Regions from separate parts of the Paracoccus sp. pheM1 genome, predicted to be linked through region 2. Evidence: riboswitches for the same ligand, from Rfam matches in the RefSeq annotation. Region 2 holds a riboswitch; the other holds the start of a gene.

What was found. A riboswitch is a leader RNA that binds a small molecule or an ion and turns the genes downstream of it on or off. The one in region 2 is predicted to bind cobalamin.
Region 1: linked by a shared signal. The riboswitch ahead of KF941_RS21855 (TonB-dependent receptor) and the one ahead of KF941_RS17580 (ribonucleoside triphosphate reductase) in region 2 are both predicted to bind cobalamin.

The regions. Positions count from the first base shown of each region.
Region 1 covers NZ_JAGXCX010000002.1:1,589,968-1,595,228, reverse strand. The annotation lists gene KF941_RS21865 (PLP-dependent aminotransferase family protein) at 1-134, shown strand, start outside; gene KF941_RS21860 (SLC13 family permease) at 168-1,943, opposite strand; cobalamin riboswitch at 2,083-2,301, shown strand; gene KF941_RS21855 (TonB-dependent receptor) at 2,436-4,340, shown strand; gene KF941_RS21850 (ABC transporter substrate-binding protein) at 4,334-5,182, shown strand; gene KF941_RS21845 (iron ABC transporter permease) at 5,179-5,261, shown strand, end outside.
Region 2 covers NZ_JAGXCX010000002.1:708,971-714,231, reverse strand. The annotation lists gene KF941_RS17590 (anaerobic ribonucleoside-triphosphate reductase activating protein) at 24-647, opposite strand; gene nrdD (anaerobic ribonucleoside-triphosphate reductase) at 640-822, opposite strand; gene KF941_RS17580 (ribonucleoside triphosphate reductase) at 837-2,582, opposite strand; cobalamin riboswitch at 2,782-2,995, opposite strand; gene KF941_RS17575 (proteasome-type protease) at 3,257-3,982, opposite strand; gene KF941_RS17570 (transglutaminase family protein) at 4,049-4,855, opposite strand; gene KF941_RS17565 (alpha-E domain-containing protein) at 4,868-5,261, opposite strand, start outside.

The DNA of each region.
Region 1 (5,261 bases), 880 kb from region 2:
GCGTCTTCGACCCCGAGGGGCTGGACCGCCGTTCGCTGCGGCTGAACTTTACCCTGAACCCGCCCGAGCGGCTGGAAGAGGGCTGCCGCCGCCTGGCCCGCGCCATCCGCGCCGCGCTGGCCGAGACGGGCTGAACCGGCCCGTCACACGGCCCGTCAGACCGCCCGTCAGACCGGCCAGACCAGCAGGATCAGCGGCACGCCGGTCAGCACCACCAGCGCCGACAGCGGCGCCCCCAGCCGGGCGTAGTCGCCAAAGCGATAGCCGCCCGGCCCCATCACCAGCGTGTTGCACTGATGCCCGATGGGGGTCAGGAAATCGCAGCCTGCGCCCACCGCCACCGCCATCAGGAAGGCATCGGGCCGATAGCCGAGCTGGTCGGCAAAGGTCGCCGCGATGGGGGCCATGACCAGCACGGTCGCGGCATTGTTCAGGAAGGGCGTGACCGCCATGGCCGTGACCAGGATCAGCGTCACCGCGCCCCAGACCGGCAGGCCCGTCGCCGCCTGCGACAGCCACGCGCCCAGCAGGTCGGTCACGCCGGTCTTTTGCAGCGCCTCGCTGACCGGGATCAGCGCGCCCAGCATGATCAGGATCGGCCATTCGATGGCCTCATAGGCTTCCTCGGCGCTGATCGCGCCGGTCAGGATCATCAGCACGGCGGCGGCGAAGAAGGCGACGGCGACAGGCACCAGCCCCGCCGCCGTCGCCGCCATGGCCACGGCCAGGATCAGCACCGGCAGCAATTGCTTGCGCACCCCGCCCAGCCGGATATGGCGCTCGGCCAGGGGCAGCAGGCCCAGCACGCGCATCCGCTCGGGCAACAGCTCGATCGGCCCCTGCACCAGCAGCACGTCGCCCGCCGCCAGCACCGTCCGGCTGAGCCGCTGCGTCATGCGATGCCCGGCGCGCGAAATGGCGATCAGGTTCACGCCATGCTGGTCGAACAGCGCGATCCGCCCCACCGTCTGGCCGACCAGAAGCGAGGCCGGCGCGATCACCGCCTCGATCACGCCGATCTTGTCGGCCGGCAGCCCTTCTTCGGCCGCCGCATCCTGCCGGGTCAGCTCCATGCCCAGCTTGGTCACGGCGCGTTCCAGCGCATTCGGCTCGCCGCGCAACAGCAGGGTGTCGCCCATCTCGATCACCGTGTCGGGCAGCGTCACCGCGCGGCGCGCGCCGCCGCGGATCAGCCCGGTCACGGCCACCTCGCCATCGACGGCGCTGAGATACTCGCCCACCGTCATGCCGACGATGCCGGCGCCCTCGGGGACGGTGGCCTCGGTGTGATAGTCGCTGATGTTCACCGCCTCGCTCAGCGAGGCCGTCGCACGGCGGTCGCGCGGCAGCAGCCGATGGGCGAAAAGCAGGAAGACCAGCCCCACCAGCGACAGGCCGAGGCCGACCGGCGCATAGTCGAACATGGTGAAGGGCTGGCCCGTCATCTGCTCGCGCACCCGCGAGACGATGATGTTGGGCGAAGTGCCAACCAGCGTGATCAGCCCGCCCAAGAGCGAGCCGAAGGCCATCGGCATCAGATAGGCCGAGGGCGAATGCCCCGAGCGCCGCGCCATCTTCAGCGCCGCCGGCATCAGCATGGCCAGCGCGCCGATGTTCTTGACCAGCGCCGACAGGCCCGTGACCGAGCCGACCAGCACCAGAAGCTGCCAGCGCAGGGTCCGCAACCGCCCCAGCATCCGGCGCATCACCGCCTCGATCACGCCCGAGCGCGAGATGCCGGCGCTGACCACCAGCGCGCTGCCGACGATGATGACGATGTCGTCGCTGAAGCCGCGGAACGCCTCCTCCGGCTTGACCGTGCCGGCCAGCAGCGAGGCCAGCAGCGCGATCATCGCCACCACGTCGTAGCGCAGCCGTCCCCAGACGAACAGCGCCATCATCGCGCAAAGGATCAGCACGGCCAGGATCTGCGGCATGGCCATCGCTTGACCTTCCCTTCCGTCGGATACCTGACCCAATGCCGCGGCCCGGCGGGCGGTTCCGCGGCCGCGTTCCCGGACAGGTTGTCGCGGCGGCCGGGCGCCGGGTGCATTGCCGCTTGACAGCCGGCGCCCGGCTGCGGCAATGCGGGGCCGCTACGGTTCCGGCGGGCTTGCGCGCCGGATGAAAAGGGAACACCGGTGCGCCCGCCGGCCGCGATGCGGCCAGGGCAAGGCCGGGGCTGCCCCCGCAACTGTAAGCGGTGAGCGACGGTCGAACGTGCCACTGGGATCTCCTGGGAAGGCCGGCCTGAGCAGCGATCCGCGAGCCAGGAGACCTGCCGTGGCGATCACCCATTTCCGGCGCGGGGCGCGTCTGGAAAGCGGCCGTTCCGCAGAGGTGACGATCGTCGTCTTGCGGTCGGGCCTGCCAGCCTTTCCGCAGGGCATTTCTGCAAATCGCGGGCCGCGGGCCCGTGCTGGAAAGGCTTTGGAATGTTCAGAACTCCGGTTTCCCTGCTGGCCGCCACCGCCGCCCTGCTGCCGGCGGCCGCCACCGGCCAGGAAGGCTATCGCCTGGACGAGGTGGTGATCTCGGGCGGGCTGACCGCCGTGGCCGAGGGCGGCTATGCCCGCGCCCATACCGTGCTGACCGCCGCCGAGATCGAGGCCAGGGGCATCGCCACCGTGCAGGACGCGCTGCGCGCCGTGCCGGGGGTTTCGGTCTCGGCCACCGGCTCGACCTTCACCCAGGTCCGCATCCGCGGCGGCGAGGGCAACCACACGCTGATCCTGCTCGACGGGATCGAAGCGACGGGCGGGGCCGACGAATACATCCTGTCCGGGCTCGAGACCGCCAATATCGAGCGCATCGAGGTGCTGCGCGGGCCGCAATCGGTCTATTACGGCTCGAACGCCTCGGCGGGCGTCATCAACATCATCACCCGCAAGGGGGAACCGGGGCTGCATTACGGCGGCTCGGTCGAGCTGGGCAACGGCGCCGCCGCCTCGGCCCATGTCAGCCAGCGCGGCGCGCAGGGCGGGATCGCGCTGACCCTCTCGGCGCGGGACGACCACGGCTATGACCAGTCGGGCGACGGCGGCGAAAAGGACGGGACCAACCGCAAGACCATCGGGCTTTCGGGCGACTGGCAGATCGGCGAGGATCTGCGCCTGGGCACCACCCTGCGCCGCGCGAAGGAGAAATACGATTACGATTCCACCAGCTGGTCCGCGACCAGCGCGCAGGAATATGTGGTGGACGACCCGCACAAATACAGCGAACGCGACGAGTTCCAGGGCGGGATCTGGGCCGAATATTCCATGCTGGGCGGCCGGCTGACGCATCGGCTGGACTATCAGGACACGATCTACAAGCAAAGCTCGGACGGCGGCCCGGTCACGCGCGGCGAGACGCGCAAGCTGAAATACCGCGGCAGCTTCGGCATCGACGGCACGGTGGCCGAGGCGTCGCACCTGCTGAACGTGCTGGCCGAGCGGCAAAGGGACGAAAGCTCCTCGGCCCCGGAAAACCGGCGCGAGATGACCTCGGTCGCGCTGGAATATCGCGGCTTTCTGGACAACGGGCTGGATGTCCAGGCCGGTGTCCGCCACGACGGCAACAAGGTGTTCGAGGACTTCACCAGCTGGAATCTGGGCCTGTCCTGGCACGTGCCGGACCGGCCCTTCCGCCTGCACGCCTCGGCCGGGACCGGGCTGGTCAACCCGTCCTATTTCGAGCTTTACGCCAATGCGGATTATGGCTCTTCGGTCTACCAGGGCAATCCGAACCTGAAGCCCGAAAAGAACCGCGGCTTCGACCTGGGCGTCGAGGCGCAACTTCCCAATGGCATGGGCGTGGTCGACGTCACCTATTTCAACGAAAAGCTGCGCGACGAGATCGAAAGCTATCTGGTCCGCACCGAGGGCGGCACCAGCTATTACAGCCATCGCAACCAGGCCGGCGAAAGCCCGCGCGAAGGGGTCGAGGTGACGGCCCGCATCAAGGCGACCGACAGCCTGGATGTCGCGCTGAACTACACCTATCTGGACGCCCGCAACCCGGACGGCTCGGTCGAGGTGCGCCGGCCCCGGCACGAACTGGGCCTGTCGGCGACGCTGGCCGTCCTGGAAGGGCGCGGCACCGTCACGGCCGACATCCGGCATGTCTCGGGCAATTGGGATACCCAATACTGGACCTATGATCCCGCTTCGCAAAGCTACGATGTCGGGGAAATACCCGCCCATACCGTGGTCAACCTCGCGGCGGGCTACGACCTGACCGAGAATCTCCGCGTGACCGGCCGCGTCGTGAACCTGTTCGACAAGGAGTATTCCGATGTCTGGGGCTATGCCTCGCAGGGCCGCACCCTTTACGCCGGCCTGACGGCGAAATGGTAAGGCGGCTCGGCCTTGTCGCCGGCCTTCTGGCCGGCCTGATCCTGCCGGGATTTTTCCAGCCCGCCGCGGCCGAGCCGCCGCGCCGGGTGCTGTCGATGAACCTCTGCACCGACCAGCTGGCGATGATGCTGGCGGCGCCGGGCCAGCTGGTCTCGGTTTCCTATCTGGCGCAGGATCCCAGCGCCTCGGCCATGGCGGCCGAGGCCGGCCGCCTGCCCGTCAACCATGGCCTGGCCGAGGAAATCTTCCTGATGCGGCCCGATCTGGTGCTGGCCGGGGCATGGTCCACGCCCGAGACCATCCGGCTGCTCGACCGCCTGAACATCCCGGTCGAGGTGTTCCCGATCGAGTCCGACATCGCCGGCATCCGCGCCAATATCCGCCGCATGGGCGCGGTGCTGGGCCGCGAGGCCCAGGCCCGCGCCATGCTCGCGCGCTTCGACGCCGACCTGGCGCGGCTTTCGGATGCGCAGGGCCCGCGGCCGCGCGCCGCGCTCTATGTCGCGAACGGCTACAGCTCGGGCTCGGACAGCCTGGCGGGCGAGATCGTGGCGCTGGCCGGCTTCGACAATGTCGCCGACGAACTCGGCCTGCCCTCGGGCGGGGTGCTGCCGCTGGAAACGCTGCTGCTTTCCGACCCCGACCTGCTGGTCGAGGGCCGCCGCTATGCCGGGCATGCCCGCGCGCAGGAGGTGCTGGACCACCCGGCGCTGAAGGCGCTGGCCCGCGGCAGGCCGGCCGAGGTCATGTCCGATCCCGATTGGGTCTGCGGCAATCCGCATATCCTGCGCGCCGTCTCGCAGCTGCGCGACGCGCGCCTTGCCTTGCAGGCCCGGCCATGACCGGGTCGCGCTATCCGCTGCTGATGGCCGGGCTTTCGGCGCTGGTCGTGGCCCTGTTCCTGGCCTCGCTGCTGACCGG
Region 2 (5,261 bases):
ATGCCGGCCCCCAAGGCCGGCTTTCAGCCCTTGCGCACCGGACGGCTCGTGGGTGTTCCGGTGCTGCGGCAGGGCTGCAGGACATGGTCGGCGACACCCAGCGCCGCCAGTTCCGCGCCCATCCGCGCCAAGGCCGCCCCGTCGATCAGGGTGGGATCGACCGTCGTGCGCACCTGGTGGGCCGTGCCGCTGGCCAGCAGCAGCCGCAGGCTTTCCCTGGCCCTGTCGCCGCTGCCGGTTGCGCCCGTCACCCGCCGATAGCCGGAAAACGGCGCCTTCACGTCGAAGCCGACCCAGTCGCAAAGCGGCAGCACCGCCGCAAGCCGGGCGGGGTAGGGGCCGGCCGTGTGCAGGCCCGTCCTGAACCCCAGGGCCCGGACCGCCCGCAACGCCTCGGGCAGGCCGCGCTGAAGCGTCGGCTCCCCGCCCGAGAACACCACGCCGTCAAGCAGGCCGCGCCGTCCCGCCAGAAAGCCCAGGACCTCTTGCCAATCCAGCGCCCCCTCGGCCTCGGGTGGGATGAGATGCGGGTTGTGGCAATAGGGGCAGTCCCAGGGACAGCCCTGCAGGAAAAGGGTGGCGACCAGCTCGCCCGGCCAGTCGCAGCTGGACAGGCGCTGCAGGCCGCCGATGCGGATCTCAGCCAAGATCGGCCCGCCGCTCGCTGAAATACAGCCGCTCGCGGAATTCGCCCTTCTTGCCGCGGTTGAACGAGGATACCGGGCGGTGATAGCCCATCACCCGCGTCCAGATCTCGCAGGGCTGGCGTTCCTCATCCGCCAGCAGGATCTCTTCCGGTCCGGTTTTCCGGTCGTCGAACATGGTCTTTTCCTTCCTCAATGCGCGGCCGATTGCCGCTTTTTCGCGATTAGCTCTTCGTCGCAGCGCGGGCAGAACGCGTGTTCGCCCGCGATATGGCCATGCCTGGGGCAGACCGAGAATGTGGGCGTGACGGTGATATAGGGCAGGCCGAAATTCTCCAGCGCCCGGCGCACCAGCTTGCGGCAGGCCTCGGCCGAGGACAGCTGCGTGCCCATGTAGAGATGCAGCACCGTCCCGCCGGTGTATTTGCGCTGCAGCGCCTCTTGCCGTTCCAGCGCCTCGAACGGGTCGTCGGTAAAGCCGACAGGCAGCTGGCTGGAATTGGTGTAATAGGGCTCGTGTTCGGTGCCGGCCTGGAGGATGCCGGGAAAACGCCTGCGGTCCTCCTTGGCGAAGCGATAGGTGGTGCCCTCTGCCGGCGTCGCCTCCAGGTTATAGAGATGTCCGGTCTGTTCCTGGAAGGCGGTGATGCGCGCCCGCAGATGGTCGAGCAGCCGCAGCGCGAAGGCATGGCCCCAGCCCGTGGTGATGTCATGCGCATCGTCGGTGAAGTTGCGGATCATCTCGTTGATGCCGTTGACGCCCAGGGTCGAGAAATGGTTGCGCAGCGTGCCCAGGTAGCGCCGGCTATAGGGAAACAGCCCGTCGTCCATCAGCCGCTGGATCACCCGGCGCTTGATCTCCAGGCTGTCGCGGCCCAGGTCGAGCAATTCGTCCAGGCGCCGCAGCAGCCCGGCCTCGTCGCCCTTGTGCAGATGGCCCAGCCGCGCGCAGTTGACGGTGACGACGCCCAGCGAGCCGGTCTGCTCGGCGCTGCCGAACAGCCCGTTGCCGCGTTTCAGCAGCTCGGTCAGGTCCAGTTGCAGCCGGCAGCACATGGACCGCACCATGTTCGGCTTGAGGTCCGAGTTCAGGAAGTTCTGGAAATAGGGCAGGCCGTATTTCGCCGTCATCGCGAACAGCAGCTTGGCGTTCTCGCTGTCCCAGGGAAAATCCGGCGTGATGTTGTAGGTCGGGATCGGAAAGGTGAAGACCCGGCCCTTTTCGTCGCCGCGCGTCATCACCTCGATATAGGCGCGGTTGATCATGTCCATCTCGGCCTGCAGATCGCCATAGGTGAAACCCATCGGCTGACCGCCGATCACGGGCACCTGGTCGCGCAGATCCTCGGGGCAGACCCAGTCGAAGGTCAGGTTGGTGAACGGGGTCTGCGTGCCCCAGCGCGAGGGGACGTTGAGGTTGAAGATCAGCTCCTGCATGGCCTGCCGCACCTCGGCATAGCCCAGCCCATCCTTGCGGATGAAGGGGGCCATATAGGTGTCGAAGGAACTGAAGGCCTGCGCGCCAGCCCATTCGTTCTGCAGCGTGCCCAGGAAGTTCACGATCTGGCCGATGGCGCTGGACAGGCGCTTCGGCGGCCCGGCCTCGACCTTGCCGGGGACGCCGTTGAACCCCTCGGTCAGCAAGGTGCGCAGCGACCAGCCGGCGCAATAGCCGGCCAGCATGTCGAGGTCGTGGATATGCAGGTCGCCCCGGCGATGCGCCTCGCCCACGGCGGGCGGATAGACATGCGACAGCCAGTAATTGGCCACCACCTTGCCCGAGACGTTCAGGATCAGCCCGCCGAGCGAATAGTCCTGGTTGGCGTTGGCATTCACCCGCCAATCGGCGCGGTCCAGGTATTCGTTGACCGACGAGGCGACATCGATGGCGACATCCCTTGCCGGCGCGATGGGCGGGGACGTAAGCGGCGCCGGCATCAACGCGCCCTCCCTTGCCTGCGGCTTGCTGCCGCCCTTGCGGTGCTGCGGACGGCGGCGCCGGCCTTGGCAGGTCTGGTGGTGAAGGATGGCTGCATCTGTTCCCCGTGCTGCTGGGGGCGGGGCAGGCCAGGACGCATGGAGCCCTGCGGCGACAAGGCCGCATTGCCAGGCGCACCGCCGGGACACCCCGCCCGTGGTTCATCGTCATCATCACGGCAGGTCTCCTGGCTCGCAGGTCGCCGCCCTTGCCGGCCTTCCCAATGCCGTGCGGCACCAGTGGCGTGATCCGGCGCAGGCTCGCTGCTTACAGTTGCGGGGGCAGCGTCGGCCTTGCCCCGAAAGGCGCACCGGCTTCCCTCTTCGCTTTCGGACCGGATCGACCCGAAAGAACCGTGATGCCTACATATGGGGATGATGACGCCGTATCCGTCAAGATGTTGTATTGACCTGCGACATTTTGTGCAGGATAGTCCGGCCGCCTGGGCAGGGACCACGAAGCCCTATCCTGATCCGGGGCACGGCACTGGGCGGGCTGGTTGCGGGATTGCGCTTCGTGGACCTTCGGGTCGTCCCCCGGCCTTTGTGCCCATGGCCAAGCAGGGCCGGCACCGGAATGACCTTGGGCAGGAACCGCCAGCCATGGGCCTTTGCCAGCCTGGCTGACAGGGGCGCTAGATCGTCACCTTGACGAAGCTGTCGCGCAGCGCCGCGGACCAGGCGGCGGACATGGCCATGAAGGCCGGGTCGCCTTCCAGGATGCGGCGCTTGTGGCTGACCCGGCAGTCGTCCTTGCGGATCACCGCCAGGTCCAGCGGCATCCCCACCGACAGGTTCGAGCGCAGCGTCGAATCCATCGACAGCAGCACCGCCTTTTGCGCATCGGCCAGCGAGGTCTGGGGCGTCACCACCCGGTCGAGGATGGGCTTGCCGTATTTGTGCTCGCCGATCTGCAGGAAGGGGGTGTCCTCGGTCGCCTCGATGAAATTGCCCTCGGGATAGATCAGGAACAGCCGCATCTCGCCGCCGGCGCGCTGGCCGCCGACGATCATGCTGGCGCTGGCTTGCTGGTTCAGGTCGCGGCACTGGTCCACGATCTCGCGCCGGGTGCGGTTCAGCGTCCGGCCGATGATCGTCGCCACCTGCAGCATGGTGGACGCGCGCATGATCGAGGTCTCTTCATCGGCCTCGGGCAGTTCGATGGCCTCTTGCAGGCGGGCGATGGTTGTCTGGGTCAGCGACAGGCTGCCGGCGGTCATGATCGCGATCACCCGCTCGCCCGGCTGCTCGAAGAAGAACATCTTGCGATAGGTCGATATGTTGTCCAGCCCGGCATTGGTCCGGGTGTCCGAGAGCAGGACGAGCCCCTCGTTGAGCTTCAAGCCGACGCAATAGGTCATGACCGTTCCATGGCACAAAATCCCCCGAGGGATACGACCGCCCCGCGCCCGGCGCAACAGGCAGGGCTACTGCTCCATCTCCTCGACCTGCACCCGCACGTCCAGGCTTTCCTCGCCCGTGCCGAAGGTGGTGCCGCGCACCGGCGCCGCGTCATCCGCATCCAGACCCGAACCCAGCCGGACATAGCGGTCGTCGGGACAGCAGGCATTGGCCGCATCGAAGCCGACCCAGCCCAAGGCGCCGACATGGACCTCGGCCCAGGCATGGGCGGCGTCATGCGGCTCGCCCCCGGCGTTGGAATGCAGATAGCCCGAGACATAGCGTGCCGGCATACCGCGTTCGCGGGCGCAGGCGATCAGCGCATGGGCATGGTCCTGGCAGACGCCCTGGCCGAGCGCCAGCGCCTCGGCGGCGGTGGTGTGCGACTCGGTCACGCCGGGGACGTAGGCGATGGCGGCCGATACCGCCTCGGCCAGCCGGTGGGCCAGGTCCAGCGCATCCTCGCCCTGCACGGAACGGGCAAGCTCGCATAGCCCCGGATCGGTCCCGGTCACGGCGGTCGGGCGCATGTAGACCAGCGGATGCACGGTCTCGCGATGGTCGCGCAGCACGCCGGCGGTGTCCCGCGTCTCGACCTGGCCGGCGATCGAGACCACGACCTCCTGCACCGGGCCGCGCACGGTCCAGCCCTCGATCCAGTCGCCCGCGCCGTCGCGGAAGCTCGCGCCGCGCTGGCCGCCCGAGACCGAGATGGTCCAGCCCGAGACCCGCTGCCCCTGGTGGACCGAGGGGGTCAGGCGCAGGCTCTGCACCAGCCCCTGCGCCGGCGGATCGTAGAAATAGCTGGTTTCATGGATGATCTTCAGCCGCATGACATCTGCCCCCTACATCCGCCCGCTCAGGTAATCGTCATGCACGGCGTTCGAGATGCTGGCCAGCTCGTTGATGAACCAGGACAGGAACTCGTGCAGCCCTTCGTCGAAGATCGCCTCGATGTCGCGCGCCATCAGCTGCTCCAGCGTCTCATGCGCGCGGCCCGAGGCGCTGGCCGGCACCTCGGCGCCATAGCGGCGCACCAGGCCGTCCAGATGCCAGACCGCCTCGTAAAGCGAGGTCAAAAGCGACCGCGGGCTCTCGCCGTTCAGGATCAGGAAATCCGCCACCTTGCCGGCCGTCACCTCGCCGCCATAGGCCCAGTGGAAGGCCCGATGCGCCGAAAGCGCGCGCAGGATCACCTGCCATTGATAGTTGTCGAGGCCCGAGCCCACGAACTCCACC